One region of the Lysinibacillus sp. CD3-6 genome, then DNA from elsewhere that is predicted to be linked to it. Evidence: riboswitches for the same ligand, from Rfam matches in the RefSeq annotation. Region 1 holds a riboswitch; the other holds the start of a gene.

Evidence for each region. A riboswitch is a leader RNA that binds a small molecule or an ion and turns the genes downstream of it on or off. The one in region 1 is predicted to bind thiamine pyrophosphate.
Region 2: another riboswitch for thiamine pyrophosphate. It lies ahead of thiT (energy-coupled thiamine transporter ThiT); the one in region 1 lies ahead of thiC (phosphomethylpyrimidine synthase ThiC).

The regions. Positions count from the first base shown of each region.
Region 1 covers NZ_CP085880.1:221,822-229,618, reverse strand. The annotation lists gene FH508_RS01045 (helix-turn-helix domain-containing protein) at 1-179, shown strand, start outside; gene FH508_RS01040 (catalase) at 515-2,032, shown strand; gene FH508_RS01035 (methyl-accepting chemotaxis protein) at 2,445-4,130, shown strand; gene thiC (phosphomethylpyrimidine synthase ThiC) at 4,260-6,038, opposite strand; TPP riboswitch at 6,187-6,301, opposite strand; gene FH508_RS01025 (AEC family transporter) at 6,349-7,278, opposite strand; gene FH508_RS01020 (methyl-accepting chemotaxis protein) at 7,555-7,797, opposite strand, start outside.
Region 2 covers NZ_CP085880.1:4,158,860-4,166,656, forward strand. The annotation lists gene FH508_RS20695 (helix-turn-helix transcriptional regulator) at 1-350, opposite strand, end outside; gene FH508_RS20700 (class I SAM-dependent methyltransferase) at 492-1,241, shown strand; gene FH508_RS20705 (GNAT family N-acetyltransferase) at 1,507-2,097, opposite strand; gene FH508_RS20710 (polyphosphate kinase 2 family protein) at 2,211-3,035, opposite strand; gene FH508_RS20715 (hypothetical protein) at 3,242-3,955, shown strand; gene map (type I methionyl aminopeptidase) at 3,989-4,744, opposite strand; gene thiT (energy-coupled thiamine transporter ThiT) at 4,991-5,551, opposite strand; TPP riboswitch at 5,672-5,779, opposite strand; gene FH508_RS20730 (magnetosome magnetite crystal formation protein family) at 5,908-6,240, shown strand; gene FH508_RS23995 (hypothetical protein) at 6,272-6,394, shown strand; gene FH508_RS20735 (AAA family ATPase) at 6,501-7,797, opposite strand, start outside.

The sequences.
Region 1 (7,797 bases):
AACGCTATTTACAACAGGTTCGTATACAAAATTCGACTAAAATGCTTATGGAAACGGATTTTGCTATTAGTGAAATTGCACTTTTAAACGGTTTTGATGATCCAAATTATTTTAGTAAATTATTTAAACAACTAATCGGAACTACACCTAATCGCTATCGCAAAGGTTGGAAAATCTAATGAGAAGACACATTATCGCCATTTTCAATTAGCCAATTATATTTTCAATGTAAATAGAAAAATCAATAAAATTATTATACTTCACACAGGTTGTTACTTATATAATAGTAAATCGTTTTTCCTTACAAAATAGCTAAAAACACTATAGAAACAGTGAAAACATTTTAAAAAACTATGTATAATCTTTAAAAATCCCGCATATATTTATACTTTATATCTTACAAGATAAATTCTTTAACAATAATTATTATAATGTACTAGAAATTCTATTTTATATTTGTTATAGTTATTTACGAGGAGTTTGACTCACAATATTTTTCAGGAGGTAAACTAATATGACAAACGCAAATGATCGTAGCCGTCGTTTTACAACAGCAGGTGGTGCTCCAGTAGTAAGCAACCACGACTCTATGTCAGCAGGTCCTCGTGGTCCTCTTTTACTTCAAGATGTATGGTTAGTTGAAAAATTAGCAAACTTCAACCGTGAAGTTATACCTGAACGTCGTATGCACGCAAAGGGTTCTGGAGCATTTGGCACATTTACAGTAACACATGATATTTCTCAATATACGAAAGCAAAAATCTTCTCTGAGATTGGGAAGCAAACACCAATGTTCGCTCGTTTCTCAACGGTAGCGGGAGAGCGCGGTGCTGCAGATGCAGAGCGCGATATTCGTGGTTTTGCACTTAAATTCTATACTGAAGAAGGTAACTGGGACTTAGTTGGTAACAACACACCTGTATTCTTCTTCCGTGATCCGTTACACTTCACAGATTTAAACCATGTAGTTAAGCGTGACCCACGTACAAATATGAAAAACGCAAATTCCAACTGGGATTTCTGGACTTTATTACCAGAGGCATTACATCAAATCACAATTGTAATGTCTGACCGTGGTATTCCTACAGGTTACCGTAATATGCATGGTTTCGGTTCACACACATATAGCTTTATCAATGCTCAAAATGAGCGAGTATGGGTGAAATTCCACTTCCGCACAGAGCAAGGCATTAAAAACTTAACAGGTGCTGAAGCAGCTGAAATTATTGGTAAAGACCGCGAATCATCACAACGTGACTTGTACGAAGCAATTGAAAAAGGCGATTTCCCGAAATGGAAAATGTACATTCAAGTTATGACAGAACAACAAGCTCGAGAATTACCTTATAACCCATTCGATTTAACAAAAGTTTGGTATAAAAAAGATTTCCCACTCATTCCAGTTGGCGAATTTGAGTTAAATAAAAACCCTGATAACTACTTTGCAGAAGTAGAGCAATCATCATTTGCTCCATCTAACATTGTGCCTGGTATTAGCTACTCTCCAGACAAAATGTTACAAGCACGTATTTTTGCTTACGCAGATGCAGCTCGCTATCGCTTAGGCGTTAACCACCATATGCTACCTGTAAACGCACCAAAATGCCCATTCCGTTCATTCCATCGCGATGGTGCTATGCGTTTTGATGGCAACCTAGGTTCTACTTTAAGTTATGAACCAAACAGCTATGGTGAATGGGAGCACAATTTAGACTATAAAGAGCCACCATTACGCATTGATGGTCATGCTGATATCCACGACTTCCGTGAAGATGACAATAACTACTTCGAGCAACCAGGTAAATTGTTCCGTCTTTTATCTGCAGAAGAGCAACAACGCTTATTTGAAAATACTGCAAACGATATGGCAACTGTTGAAGAATTCATTAAACGTCGTCACATTCTACACTGCTACCTAGCTGATCCAGCTTACGGAGAAGGTGTAGCGAAAGCGATGGGTCTTTCATTAGACGGAATGAATCTTACAAATCCATATGTAAAACAAGAAGTAAAACAAGTAGCAAACATTTAATATTCCACTTTATTGATATCCAATATAGCTTGTCGTCGTCGGCAAGTAGACAAAAGGTACCGAGAAACAATATCTCGATGCCTTTTGTCATTTGTAGTTCTTTTTTATGCTAGTCCCTTTAAGATTTTCAATAATCTTTGTACTATTCCGTTACTATTCAGTTGATTGGAGCCAATTACTACAAATCGCACTGGAAGGTATCTCCCCCATTCACTGACAAAGTAACACAGTGGCATTCATCGTTTTAATTCACCTATAATTATTGTCCCTTTTAAATTGTAAATCCCCCATTGTCATATAGGTGTTTTTATCAACTTTATCGATAAATTCCACAAATATGTATTACACATATTTCTAAATAACCATATTGATATTTGACAACTACAACAAATTGAAATGGAGGAACATTTCCATGTCAATTCGAAAGAAACTATACATTGGATTTGGTACAATTATTCTCTTATTACTAACTATCTCCTCAATCTCTTACTATCAACTGAATCACATTAATAATTTAAATAAAGAGCTATTTGAGAACCGCGTTTATAAACTGATTCAAATCGATAAAATCCTTACCGCCGCTGCTTTGCAAGGAAACTATATTCGTTCATATATGCTCGAACCAGATGACGTAACAATACAAAAGCTTGAGGAACAGGAGCAACTAATCCAAGCTAAAATAACAGAGCTTGATAAAATATTTACTAGTGAAACGACACAAGAGCAAATGAAAATTATTAAAACGAACCAAGCCATTTTTGAAAAAGCAGCATTAGAGATTATTAATACATATAACCCAGATGATTTACAATCTGCTATCGACATTCTTAGGACAAGAGCACATCCTGCAAGAGAAGCAATACAACAGGCAGTCCATGATATTGCCCTTTACGAAGAACAACAAATACAAATAGTCCGTGCTGAGTTGTCCAATGCGGAGAACGTCAGCTCTGTTATCGTTCTAAGCATCTCCGTCATTTCGATTATTTTCTCCTTCATCGTTGTATTCTTTATGACACGAGCTATTACAATTCCAGTTAATAAACTAGCCACAGCGGCAAATGTAATTGCTACTGGAGATTTACGTCAAAAAAATATAGAAGTAAAAACAAAAGATGAAATTCGAAATTTAGCGAACTCATTTAATGTCATGAAATTTAATTTACGCTCGCTTATTAATAATGTTGCAAAAAATGTTGAGTATACTACTTCTAGCTCAGCAGAATTATCGGCAAGCACTGATGAAGTTTCTTTATCTTCTAGCGACATTGCAAAGCGTATACAATTGATGGCAAAGGACGGTAACCAAGCTGTCATTACAGGTCAGGAAACCTCTAGTGCCATGGACGAAACTGCTCGCGGTGTTCAACGCATCGCTGAAGCAACGCAAATGCTCCATTCGAAGGCAGTCGATACACAAAGTGTTGCAAATAACGGTGAGAAAATGTTACAAACAACTGAAAGTCAAATGATGGTTATTCAGCAATCCTCAGATAAGACGAATGAACTTATTAAACAGTTAAGTACACAATCAGCTGAAATTGAAAATATTACAAAAGTTATTACTGATATTACCGATCAAACTAACCTACTCGCCCTTAATGCAGCCATCGAAGCTGCACGAGCAGGCGAACACGGGCAAGGCTTTGCAGTCGTAGCTGATGAAGTACGTAAGCTTGCTGAAGAGTCCAAAATATCCGCTAACCAAATTATCAATTTAACTACAAATATTCAGCAAAACACAAGAGAAGTAGAGAAGGCAGTGGGCGTAACAGTGCAAAAAGTTGATGAAGGCGTTACTTACATTCATGATGCCCAAACGGCTTTTAATAAAATAATGGACGCCATTGAACATATGGCATATGAAATCGAAGACGTTTCCGCTTCCACACAGCAAATTTCTGCAGCTACAGAGGAGGTTGCTGCATCAGTTAACGAAATGTCATCCGTGGCAAAAAATGCGGCCCAGCAATCTGAATTAATAGCTGCTGCCATTCAAGAGCAGGCAGCAATCATTCAAGAGGTTAACGATGTTGCGAAATCATTAAGTGATGAGGCAATAACCCTTCAAGAAGAGATCAATAAATTTAAAGTCTAAAAGCAGGCAAAAAAGAAAAAGTGTTAGATTGATTGCCATCAATCTAACACTTTTTTGCCGTAAAAATGGTTATCCGCTCCGATGAATACTTTTCGCTTCAACTACCGTGCTCTAGTTTCTAGTTCTTTATCACTGATATAGTCTGCTCCCAGCGTCTTGAAATTCTTTTGCCTTTTCCTGCATCCCTTGATGAATAGCTTCTGTCGTATTTAAATCTTTTTCTTTCGCATAGTTACGAATATCTTGAGAAATTCTCATACTGCAAAACTTAGGACCACACATCGAGCAAAAATGTGCCGTTTTTGCTCCTTCTGCTGGTAAAGTCTCATCATGATATTCTACAGCTCGCTCTGGATCTAACGATAAATTAAATTGATCACGCCAACGAAACTCAAAGCGAGCCTTTGAAAGAGCGTCATCTCGCTGCTGGGCACCAGGATGACCTTTAGCTAAATCCGCTGCATGTGCCGCAATTTTATATGTGATAACACCTACACGAACATCTTCTCTATTTGGTAACCCTAAATGTTCCTTCGGTGTTACATAGCACAGCATGGCTGTTCCAAACCAGCCAATCATTGCAGCACCAATTGCTGACGTAATGTGATCATAGCCAGGCGCAATATCTGTTGTGAGAGGACCCAATGTATAAAACGGTGCTTCTTTACAAACTTCCAATTGCTTGTCCATATTTTCCTTAATAAGATGCATTGGCACATGCCCAGGTCCCTCTACCATCACTTGTACATCGTGCTTCCACGCAATTTGCGTTAACTCCCCTAGCGTTTCAAGCTCTGCGAACTGCGCCTCGTCATTGGCATCTGCAATTGAGCCAGGTCGTAAACCATCCCCTAATGAAAAGGCTACATCATATGTTTTCATAATGTCACAAATCTCTTCAAAATGAGTATATAAGAAGTTTTCTTGATGATGGAATAGACACCACTGTGCCATAATCGAGCCTCCCCGCGATACAATGCCCGTTACACGATTAGCTGTAAGCGGTACATAGCGCAGCAACACACCTGCGTGAATCGTGAAGTAATCAACCCCTTGTTCAGCCTGCTCGATTAGCGTGTCCCGATACACCTCCCACGTTAAATCCTCGGCAACGCCATTTACCTTTTCAAGCGCCTGATAAATGGGTACTGTTCCAACAGGCACAGCGGCATTCCGAATAATCCATTCACGAGTTGTATGAATGTGCTTACCAGTAGATAAATCCATAATATTATCAGCACCCCATCGTGTTGCCCATGTCATTTTTTCAACTTCCTCAGCGATGGATGAGGTTACTGCTGAATTCCCAATATTAGCGTTAATTTTTACATGGAAGTTACGACCGATAATCATCGGTTCTGCCTCTGGATGATTGATATTAGATGGCATGATAGCACGGCCCGCAGCAATTTCCGCACGAACAAATTCAGGTTTTAAATTTTCACGAATCGCCACAAATTCCATTTCTGGAGTAATAATTCCTTGTCTTGCATAATGCAGTTGAGTCACATTGCGGCCTTTTTTCGCACGTAAAGGTTTGCGAGAAAGGTTCGGAAAAACATTTTCCTTTATGCGCGGGTCATCCGCGTTGCGGAAGCCATTATCCTCAGGCTTAATGGTACGTCCCTCGTACTCCTCTACATCGCCCCGTTCTTTAATCCACGCACTACGCAAAGCTGGCAAACCTTTTGTTATATCCACTTTGTAAGTAGGATCTGTATAAGGGCCACTCGTATCATATACCCTTACTGGTGCATTCTCCTCTTCACCAAAGCTACCTGTTGTGGGGCTTAGCTTAATTTCACGCATTGGCACTAAAATATCTGGTCGTGTTCCTTCTAAATATACTTTTTTACTCCCGTCAAAGCTTGTCATAATGTTCATGTTTTTTTCGCTAACTGTTGTCATTTACTATTCCGCTCCCTTTTTCGTAAATTATGAAAAGGACCGAATCTAGCCCACTCCAACAAGTAGCATTACAAACAAAAAGCCGAATCCAAAAAATATTGGATCCGGCTGTACATGTAAGGTTACATTTATCGCAAAGTATAAGGAGTGCGAAGTTCATTAACTTTCCCACGCTGGTATGAGCCAGATCAGGTCCAAAGGGTCAAGAAACCTCAATGCGTTTCCCTCTCAGCCCGACTCATCGGACTCCCCTAGTTAAGCTATTCAGTTTGATGCTAGTGTAACAGATATTCCTAATAGATGGAAGTCATTAAGTAAAAAGCATTTCTGCCAAATAAATTACAATTGTTACTGTAATACAGCTAACAATCGTCGAAAAAAGCACTGTTTGTGCAGCGGTTTCTGACCCTAAATCATATTCAAGCGCTAAACTCGAGCTATTACGCGACGTTGGGAATGCACTTGCAATAAAGAGCGATTGGGCCACAACACCCTCTAAGCCGAGAACAAAAATTATAAGTAATGCAACGGCAGGTCCTACTACTAAACGTGTAAAACAGCTGACAAACACAGTTTTATTGAACATTGATTTAATTTCAAGCTGAGATAGCTGTGCACCAAGCGTAATAAGAGCAACAGCGATAAATCCATCAGCAACGTGGTCAATTGGAATACGAATAAATTGGGGAATGCCAATATTAAAGAAATTCATTGCTACACCTATAATGAGCGCATGAATAATCGGCATTTTTAGAAAGTCCTTCACAATGGCCATGCCTGACTTTGTTGAAGAAATTAAATTATATAAACCATATGTATAGGTCGTTACATTTTGAAAAATAACGAGAATAACTTGAATTGCCACCCCAATTGGTTGTGTCACAAAAATCATTTGTGCCACTGGAATACCATAGTTGCCAGAGTTAATAAGGACAACACTATTTTTAAATACAGCTGCCTCGGTTTTCTTTAAGCCTAGTCCCTTAGCTATAAAGTGACCAAGCAACATCTGACTCCCAATAAAAAGCACAATAAATAGCGCCACTTCACCTAGCACCGATAGTTCCACACTTGTTTCATATAAATTTACAAACACAGCTGCTGGCATAAAACAATATGTAATAAGCTGAGATAGTGCTTTTAAGTTAAATTGAAATTTCTTTTGTAAAAACGCACCAAGTACAAGCAACACCAAAATAGGTGCAACAATTTTAAAGAAAATCATACCGAGATACATCATGTGAGGCGACCCCCTTTCATCTTTCTATAGTAAAACTGTTCGCAAACTAGGTCAATGCCACTCTCGGCTCAAGCTGTTGCTATAAAAAGAGGCTGTCCTTAGAAAAGGACAGCCTCAATCTCAACTTATCTACAAAGGATATTAAAGAAGTTTTATCGGCGATTTCCCACAGGGTATCGGCGATTTCCGAAGAAGTATCGGCGATTCCTCCACGTCTATCGGCGATTTCCATGATTTTATCGGCGATTCCTACTACCTACTACAATTTAAAAATCATTAAGCAAGTTTAAATCGGTTCACGACTTCTTGTAGTTCTTTAGAGATTTGGTTCATATTATTAATAGATTCTGCAACCTTTTGCATTTCTGCCTGTTGATCCACAGCAGATGCACTTACTTGCTCTGCAGAAGCCGCAGTTTCCTCTGAAACGGCAGAAATACTTTGAATTGCTGTAATTGCCTGATCTTTTTGCTCTAGCATTTGTGAAAGGTTTGATAATAACTCATTAATTGACGTTGC
Region 2 (7,797 bases), 870 kb from region 1:
TTATTCATAGTAAGTTTAACAATGGACTGAACAGGCATTTTGTTAAGTTGATATTCTTTAGGATTGATTCCAAAAATAGCTTTAAATGCTCTGCTATATGCTTCCTGTGAAGAATAATCGTACTCAAAGGCGATGTCCACTATTCTCCTGTTCATCGCCAAATCTTCTGTAGATAAATACAATCTTCTAAGATGAATATACCGTCGTATACTAATACCTGTTACTTGGTGAAATTTAAAAGAGCAATAGTAAGGCGAATAGCCCATGAAATTAGCAAGTTTATTCAAAGAGAATTGATTTTTTAAATTACCTTCAATCCACTCAATCATCAATTGGATCTGTTCATCCATTTGTCTCACCCCCAAATAAAATTATAAATAGCATCCATTTCTTTTATATGATATTTCTTGTGTTTTTTTAAAATACTTTCAACTAAATTATGTATAATATTTCTATAAATAGAAAAATAAATAATTTCATAGGAGGAACATATGCAATCCTATCATTCTATTTCAGCAGAAGTTTATAACCTTGATAAACCAACTGGAAGTTCTTTTGGAGATGTTGAATACTATAGCGAAAGACTTTCTCAGGTAAAAGGAAAAATATTAGAGCCAGCCGTTGGAACGGGGCGTATTTTAATTCCATTACTTGAGCAAGGGTTGTCAATCGAAGGGTTTGATTTATCTGAAGAAATGTTAACTTACTGTCGAGACAATTTAACACTGGCAAATAAAGAAGCAAACATCTTTCTAGCCGATATGGAGACCTTTCAGTCAGAATCCCATTATGAAGCAATTATTCTCCCTGCAGGAACATTTTTGTTAATTGATGATGATGACAAAGCTATGCATATACTAGCTAATTTTTATCATCATTTAAAACCAAATGGCAGATTAATAGTCGATTTATTTTTACAACCAGAATTTAGCGAAGGTAGCTCTCATTATCGAACGTTTACAAACAAACAAGGTGAATTGATTACATTACAAATAACACAATCTGAAATGAATCATATCAAACAAACGACTACTTCCCATCATCGCTATGATAAATGGAAAGATGGTACCTGTATCGACAGCGAATTTGAAATCTTCACATTGAAATGGTATGGGATCAATGAATTTAAAAGGCTTTTAATGCAAATTGGCTTTAAAGATATCATTATCTCAGCAGACTATTGCTATCAGCAATACCCAACAAATCGAAATCAAGTCATTACATTCGAAGCTGTTAAATGAATGGTCGATGAGCCAAATGAGCATGTGTTCTTTGAACTTATTAAAGAATGAGTAGTTGACAGCGAAGGCGGCCTGCGGGAACGCACAAAACGTAAGACGCAACAAACCGCGCGTTAGCGATGGTTGCGGCTTACGCTGTGCCCGCGGAAAGCGCCCGCCGTAGCGCACAACAATGGCATAGAAAAAAGTGTTAGACTGCCATCAATCTAACACTTTTTACTCTTTTGTCCCGAACACATTTCACTTTTTATAGCTTATATCGTATTTATACTGTTGGCTCTAAGCGGGCATACATATAGTGATCTACCCATTGACCGTTAATATACAATAATTTTCTTAACAAACCTTCTTGTTGAAAACCTGATTTTTCTAAGACCCGAATAGATGCACTATTTTCAGTTGATACATATGCCTCTACTCGATGTAACCCAATTTGTTCAAAGGCAAATTGTACAACTAATTCTACAGCTTCTGAAACGATCCCTTTCCCAACATAGATTTCATCCATTGCATAGCCAACAAATGCACTCGAATACGGTAAACGCTTGATAGCATACAACGAAATATGCCCAATTAAATTATTTGTACCGAGCTCATAAATACCAAAAGTAAATTCTCTCTTCGAGTTCATTAAATATAAACTTTCTTGAATTTTTTTATATTGTGCTTCAACTGTATAGTATTCAGGACGCTGTAACGGTTCATATGTAGACCAAAAATATTTATTTCGACTTACTAGACCCATTAAGCTTTGTGCATCTTTTTCTTGGAATGTGCGAACGTAGCATTTTCTTCCTTGAATCGATACCACATTTCCACCCTTTTTCCTTAATAAATTCCAAATTTTAAGCACCATTTCTCCCCCACAAGCCTTCCGATAAATGTAAATACATATTCATTGTATGTAAAAAAAGATGCTGCTACAACTAAAACAGTCTTGTCTTGTTATCACAGCACTAATCAATTTATTTACTTGTTTTTACTTGTTCTTTTAGAATGTATTTGTAATTCAATACTGGAAGATTCTTCATCCTCTAAATGGGACTTATCCAATACATTTGATAGATGTAGACCTCTTTTTTGTGCCTCGCGTTCAATATGTGCAAGTGTTTCTTGTAGCACCTGTACTCGCGCATGTTTTTTATCGTTTCCTGCCACCAAAATCCAAGGAGCGTTTTTCTTATCTGTTTTAGCAAACATTTCATTTGCCGCTTCTATATACTCAGGAGATTTCTCACGATTTCTCCAGTCTTCATCCGTTAACTTCCATGATTTATATGGATCCTGCGCGCGCTCATTAAAACGCTTCAACTGCTCTTCATCTGAAACATGTAACCAAAACTTTATAATAATGTAGTCTCCCGCAGTTAAAATCTTTTCAAAGTTGTTAATCTCTTCATATGCACGAGACCATTCATCCTTAGTTGCAAATCCTTCAATACGCTCTACGAGCACTCGTCCATACCAAGAACGATCGAATATAGCGATTTGTCCATGCTGTGGTAACTTTCTCCAAAAGCGTTGCAAGTAGTTATAGCGTAGTTCGTGAGGCTGTGGAGCTGAAATTGGATGGACTATATAACCTCTTGGGTCTACACGTTCAATCAGACGTTTAATAGCACCACCCTTACCCGCTGCATCCATTCCTTCAAATACTAGAATAAGTCCGATTTTATTGTTTAGTAAAAATTGCTGTGCATTTAACATTTCATATTGAAGTACTTTTAATTTCTTTTTATACAGTTTTTTGTCTAGTTCAATCGATAGGTCAAGATTTTTAAGATTTTGGGCCATAAAAATTTCACTCCTTCAAATTGGTTATTTCTATTGTACTAAAGAAATATTTGGATGCATATTCAAATGGTAAATTGTAGTTTTTTTAAAGCAAATTCATTGATACATTGTAAGGGTTTTCCGCTATAATGAAATAGATATTATGTGACAGTCATATACTTATTTGTCTTTTCCCTATACAATTTAACACGAAGGGAGAGGAAGCCTTGCCTAAGATTATTTTAATGACAATAACCTTTATTGTCTCACTCATCCTAACCTTTTCATCCTATTTTATAAAAATAAATGGTCAATCTTCGTTAGAAATCTCAAATCGTTTTCCCGTAATGTTTGCACCTATTAATATTAGTTATATGATATGGATATTAATTTACATTTTACTTGCTTATTGGTTAGTTATGAATTTTCAAAAGACATCTATTAAACAGACTGTTCTCTTTAGCAATGTTTGCATATTACAGGCGCTCTCTATTTTATTTTGGCATTATGAATTATTCATAGTCTTTATTTGCTGCTCTGTCATATTAGTATTGTACTTATTTTTACTTTATAGTACTTATCCGTATACAAATAATACTTTATCTGGCCGACTACCCATATCACTTTATTTTGCCTGGTCTACATTTATCATGATGACAAATGCAAGTTTTACATTAACATCTTATGGATGGCATGGTTTTGGACTTAGCAACCCACTTTGGGCAGTTATTTTACTGTCAATCAGTGTAGCTATCGCCTTACATATTCGTTACCATTATTACGACATTGTCTATCCTAGCGTGTTTATTTGGGCATTTATTGGTATTGCGCTCCATAATCATCTTGATGAATTACTTGTGACGACAGCGGCATTATTTTTATGTGGTGTCCTAATTGTTGGTATCCTATTTGTTAAAAAAAAAGCAGCTTACCGAAAATAAATCGGTAAACTGCTTTTTCATCTAGCCTTTATTTTATGCTTCATCTAACGAAGTTAAAATGATTGGTTTGTCTTTTGTAACAATAATAGAATGCTCAATTTGGGCAACTAATGATTTGTCAGGTGTAACGAATGTCCAGCCATCACCAGCTTCAACAATATGTTCTGCCTTCGCTGATATAAACGGCTCAACAGCTAGCACCATTCCTTCTTTCATAATTGTTGAATCCCAAGCATCGTAATAATTTAAAATATGGTTTGGCTCATCATGCAATGAACGCCCTAAACCATGACCTGTTAAATTCATAATGACAGTTAAATCGTTTGCATAAGCTTCACGCTCTACAGCTTTCCCAATTTGGTTTAATTTAGAACCAGCTTTTACTTTTGTCATAGCGCGGTCAAAGGCACTTTTTGCTACGCGGCAAAGTTTTTCCTTATCTTCGTACCCTTCACCTACTACAAATGAAATACCTGTATCTGCAAAATAGCCATTTAGAGAACCTGATACGTCAATATTGACAATATCCCCTTCTTTAATAACTCGTTGTCCTGGAATACCATGGGCAACTTCCTCATTCACACTAATACATGTGTATCCTGGGAAATCATATTCACCTTTAGGACCAGAAATAGCTCCTGCTTCAGCAAACATACGGCCTGCAATTTCATCTAATTCAAGTGTTGTCACACCAGGTTTTGTAGCTACTTTCATTGCCTCACGAATTTCTGCACAAATGCGACCAATTTTTTTAAAGGCTTCAATTTCTTCTTGCGTTTTTACAATCATTTATAACGTCCCTTTCATCTAATATCTATTCATTAATATAACATAACTTTATATGTCCATAACGCCAAACGCTTTAATTATTCTATGCTAACATTATTTCATAAGTACCAGACAAGTAAAAAACAGACCCTTTTAGAAGTTCTGGTACTAACAACAGCGACCCAATTGTCTTGAAATATAAAAAAAAATAGCACACTAAGTTACACTTAGCATACTATTTTCACTTTTGGGACAGTCTTATCGTGTTTATGATTTTCGTTGCATTAATTGGGGTGCAGCTGTAAATAATATCACACCAACGATCGCTGTTAATATTGTTGCTGGAAGCATGTATGTTCCATTGTATATGATTGAATAAATCCATGCGTTTTGCTCGCCTGCATATTCTGCAAAAAATACAGCCCCTGCAATTGTATGGGCTAAATAACGTAGGAAACCTGCTAATACTGTACCGATTACAATGTAAAGGGCCATTTTCTTTTTGTTCAAAGCGGCTGTCGCTTTAAATATAGGTCCACGTACTACTGCCGCTAAACCAACGACCGTAAATGCTACACCGTAATCTAGTAAGCCTTGTAGCCAATGCACAATATAAGCGCCAAACATCGTTTGCATAACTCCAATTAGTAAACCTGTTGTTAGTCCAGCTAAGAGCCCCCAACGTAATGCCATTAAGATGATCGGTATCATTACTAGGCTTACGGAGCCACCTTGCGCCCATACTTTAAAAGAAACTTGATCGAGTACAAGTCCTAGCGCTGCAAAAATTGCAATTTCCATCAACATGAGTAATCTTTTTTTGTCCATTTTATTATTCTCTCCTTTGTTCCGATGTAGGATACAAGAGCAGGAATAGAAATCTTTTTGATATGCATGTCAACTGGCATAAAAAAACGATGCCAGGACAGAGCCTCACATCGTAAAAGTGTCGGTTTCTATCCACATCCCTACGCAAGCGTTAACTTACAGGTTCGAAGAGTAAAGGCATTACGTGCCCAGTCTCAGCTGACATCATCAGCTCCCCTTGTGGTCGTTACATCTTATTATTTTGTTGAACATCCTCATTGTACGTAAACCCTTATGCAATTACAACCTTTTCCACATTAATTTTTTTGAAACTTTCGCGTTTTCTATGCGTAAATAATTTAAAAGGAGGGACTACTATGGAGAATCAAAAAATTTTATCTGCCTTTAGTTATCTCAGTATTTTTTTTGCACCATTTATCGTTCCAGTAATCGTTTATTTTGTATCAAAAGATAGTGATGTCAAGAGACATTCCATTAGAGCACTTATATCTCACTTAATACCATTTATCTTCGGTATCATTTTCTTTATCGTCTTTGTATTTTCTACAATATCATTGAACACGTTTGATCCTTCTTCTAATGGGAATACATTTATTATCATATGGTTTGTATCTTTTGGCATTTATTTACTAGTTTCATTAGGCATTGTCATTTGGAATATTGTTCAAGCTGTACGAGTTATTCGTTAAAAATTTTTAGTATTAAGGAGCTGTCGTATTCATGAAAGTATCGAAGGTAGTTAAAACTGCAATAAAATTAGCGCCCATCGTTATTCCGATTGTCAAAAAAGTGGTCGCAGCAAAAAAAGGAACAACACCTAACGTAACGACACACAAAAAATAATAGCCAATGGGCTCCTATAACGTAAAAACCCACATCGCTTTCCAGTAGGCACAATGTAAGCCGCAGGAGTCTTCGTGGGTTTTTACTATGTTTGAGTGCCTGGCACTTATTTTACTTCAAAATGGGTTGTGCTATGTCCGCTCAACGTTTTTTCGACGTGTAATACTGCAGGCATTGCAGCTTTCAACTCAGCTACATGTGAAATAACGCCAATCATTCTTCCAGAGTCTTGTAAATCAATTAGCGTGTCAATTGCTTTATTTAACGCTTCCTCATCTAATGAACCGAAGCCCTCGTCGATAAACATTGTTTCGATACGAATATTACCTTGGAAGCTTTGAATTACATCCGCCATACCTAATGCAAGACTTAATGATGCATTAAACTTCTCCCCACCTGATAATGTTTTAACATCTCTTAATTGGTCTGTGTACGCATCATAGACATCCAAGCCAAGTCCACTTTGCTTCGCATGCTTCTCTAATCGATCTGAACGGCGCAATTCAAACTGTCCATTGGATAAGTGGAATAATCGGATATTTGCTGCTGCAGTGATTTTATCTAAATAATTAATTTGAATATATCGCTCAAAGGAAAGTTTTTTCGGATTTTGGCCATTCAACACTGTGTAAAGCTCTTTTACACGTCCTGCCTCTTGTTCAAGTACACGTATTTCCTTTGCAGTATCCTCTACTTTAACAATAAAATCAGCACATGCCTTTGCATAGCTTTGCGTCTGTTGCAAAGTTTTAAATGCTTCCTCATATGTGGCACGGAGCATCTCAAGCTTTTCCTCTAATTCCTCTAGATTTTGCTTTTCTTTTCCTTCAAGATGCTTTGCTCCATCTGCAATTTGTTGCTGTAAGGAATGTGATTGTAAGGCATAATCACGACATGCTTTCCGTAAGTCTTCGATTTCACTATCACTTCGCTTTGCAGCAGCGTATTCTTCATAGGCTGCAAACCCCACATCTTTCATGCTTACTAAAAACTGTTCACGCTTTTCATTCAGTTTATTTAGCAATTCCTCATAGGCTGTTTTTGCAAGTTCTTCTGTCATAGAAGCCTTATTTGTTGCTTCCTTAGTCGCCTGTAAATTTTGCTGAATCGCGTTCCAAGCTGACTGTAACGCCATTTTTTGCGAACCTACATCTGCAATCGTTTGTTTTAACGCTTGTAATGACTGTATGTGTTTCGGAATTTGCTTTTGCTGTTCTTCTACAATCGCTTGCTGTTTTATTAACTCTTTCGACTGCTCTGCAAAATGTTGCTCTAATTGTAGTTGTTTTTGTTGAAGCTGTTCATTTTTTTCGTGTTGTCCCTTTAGCTTAGTTCGTGCGACAGACAGTTGATCCTTCACTATTTTTAAAACTGTAACTTGTTGTTCAATAAAATGTAAAGAA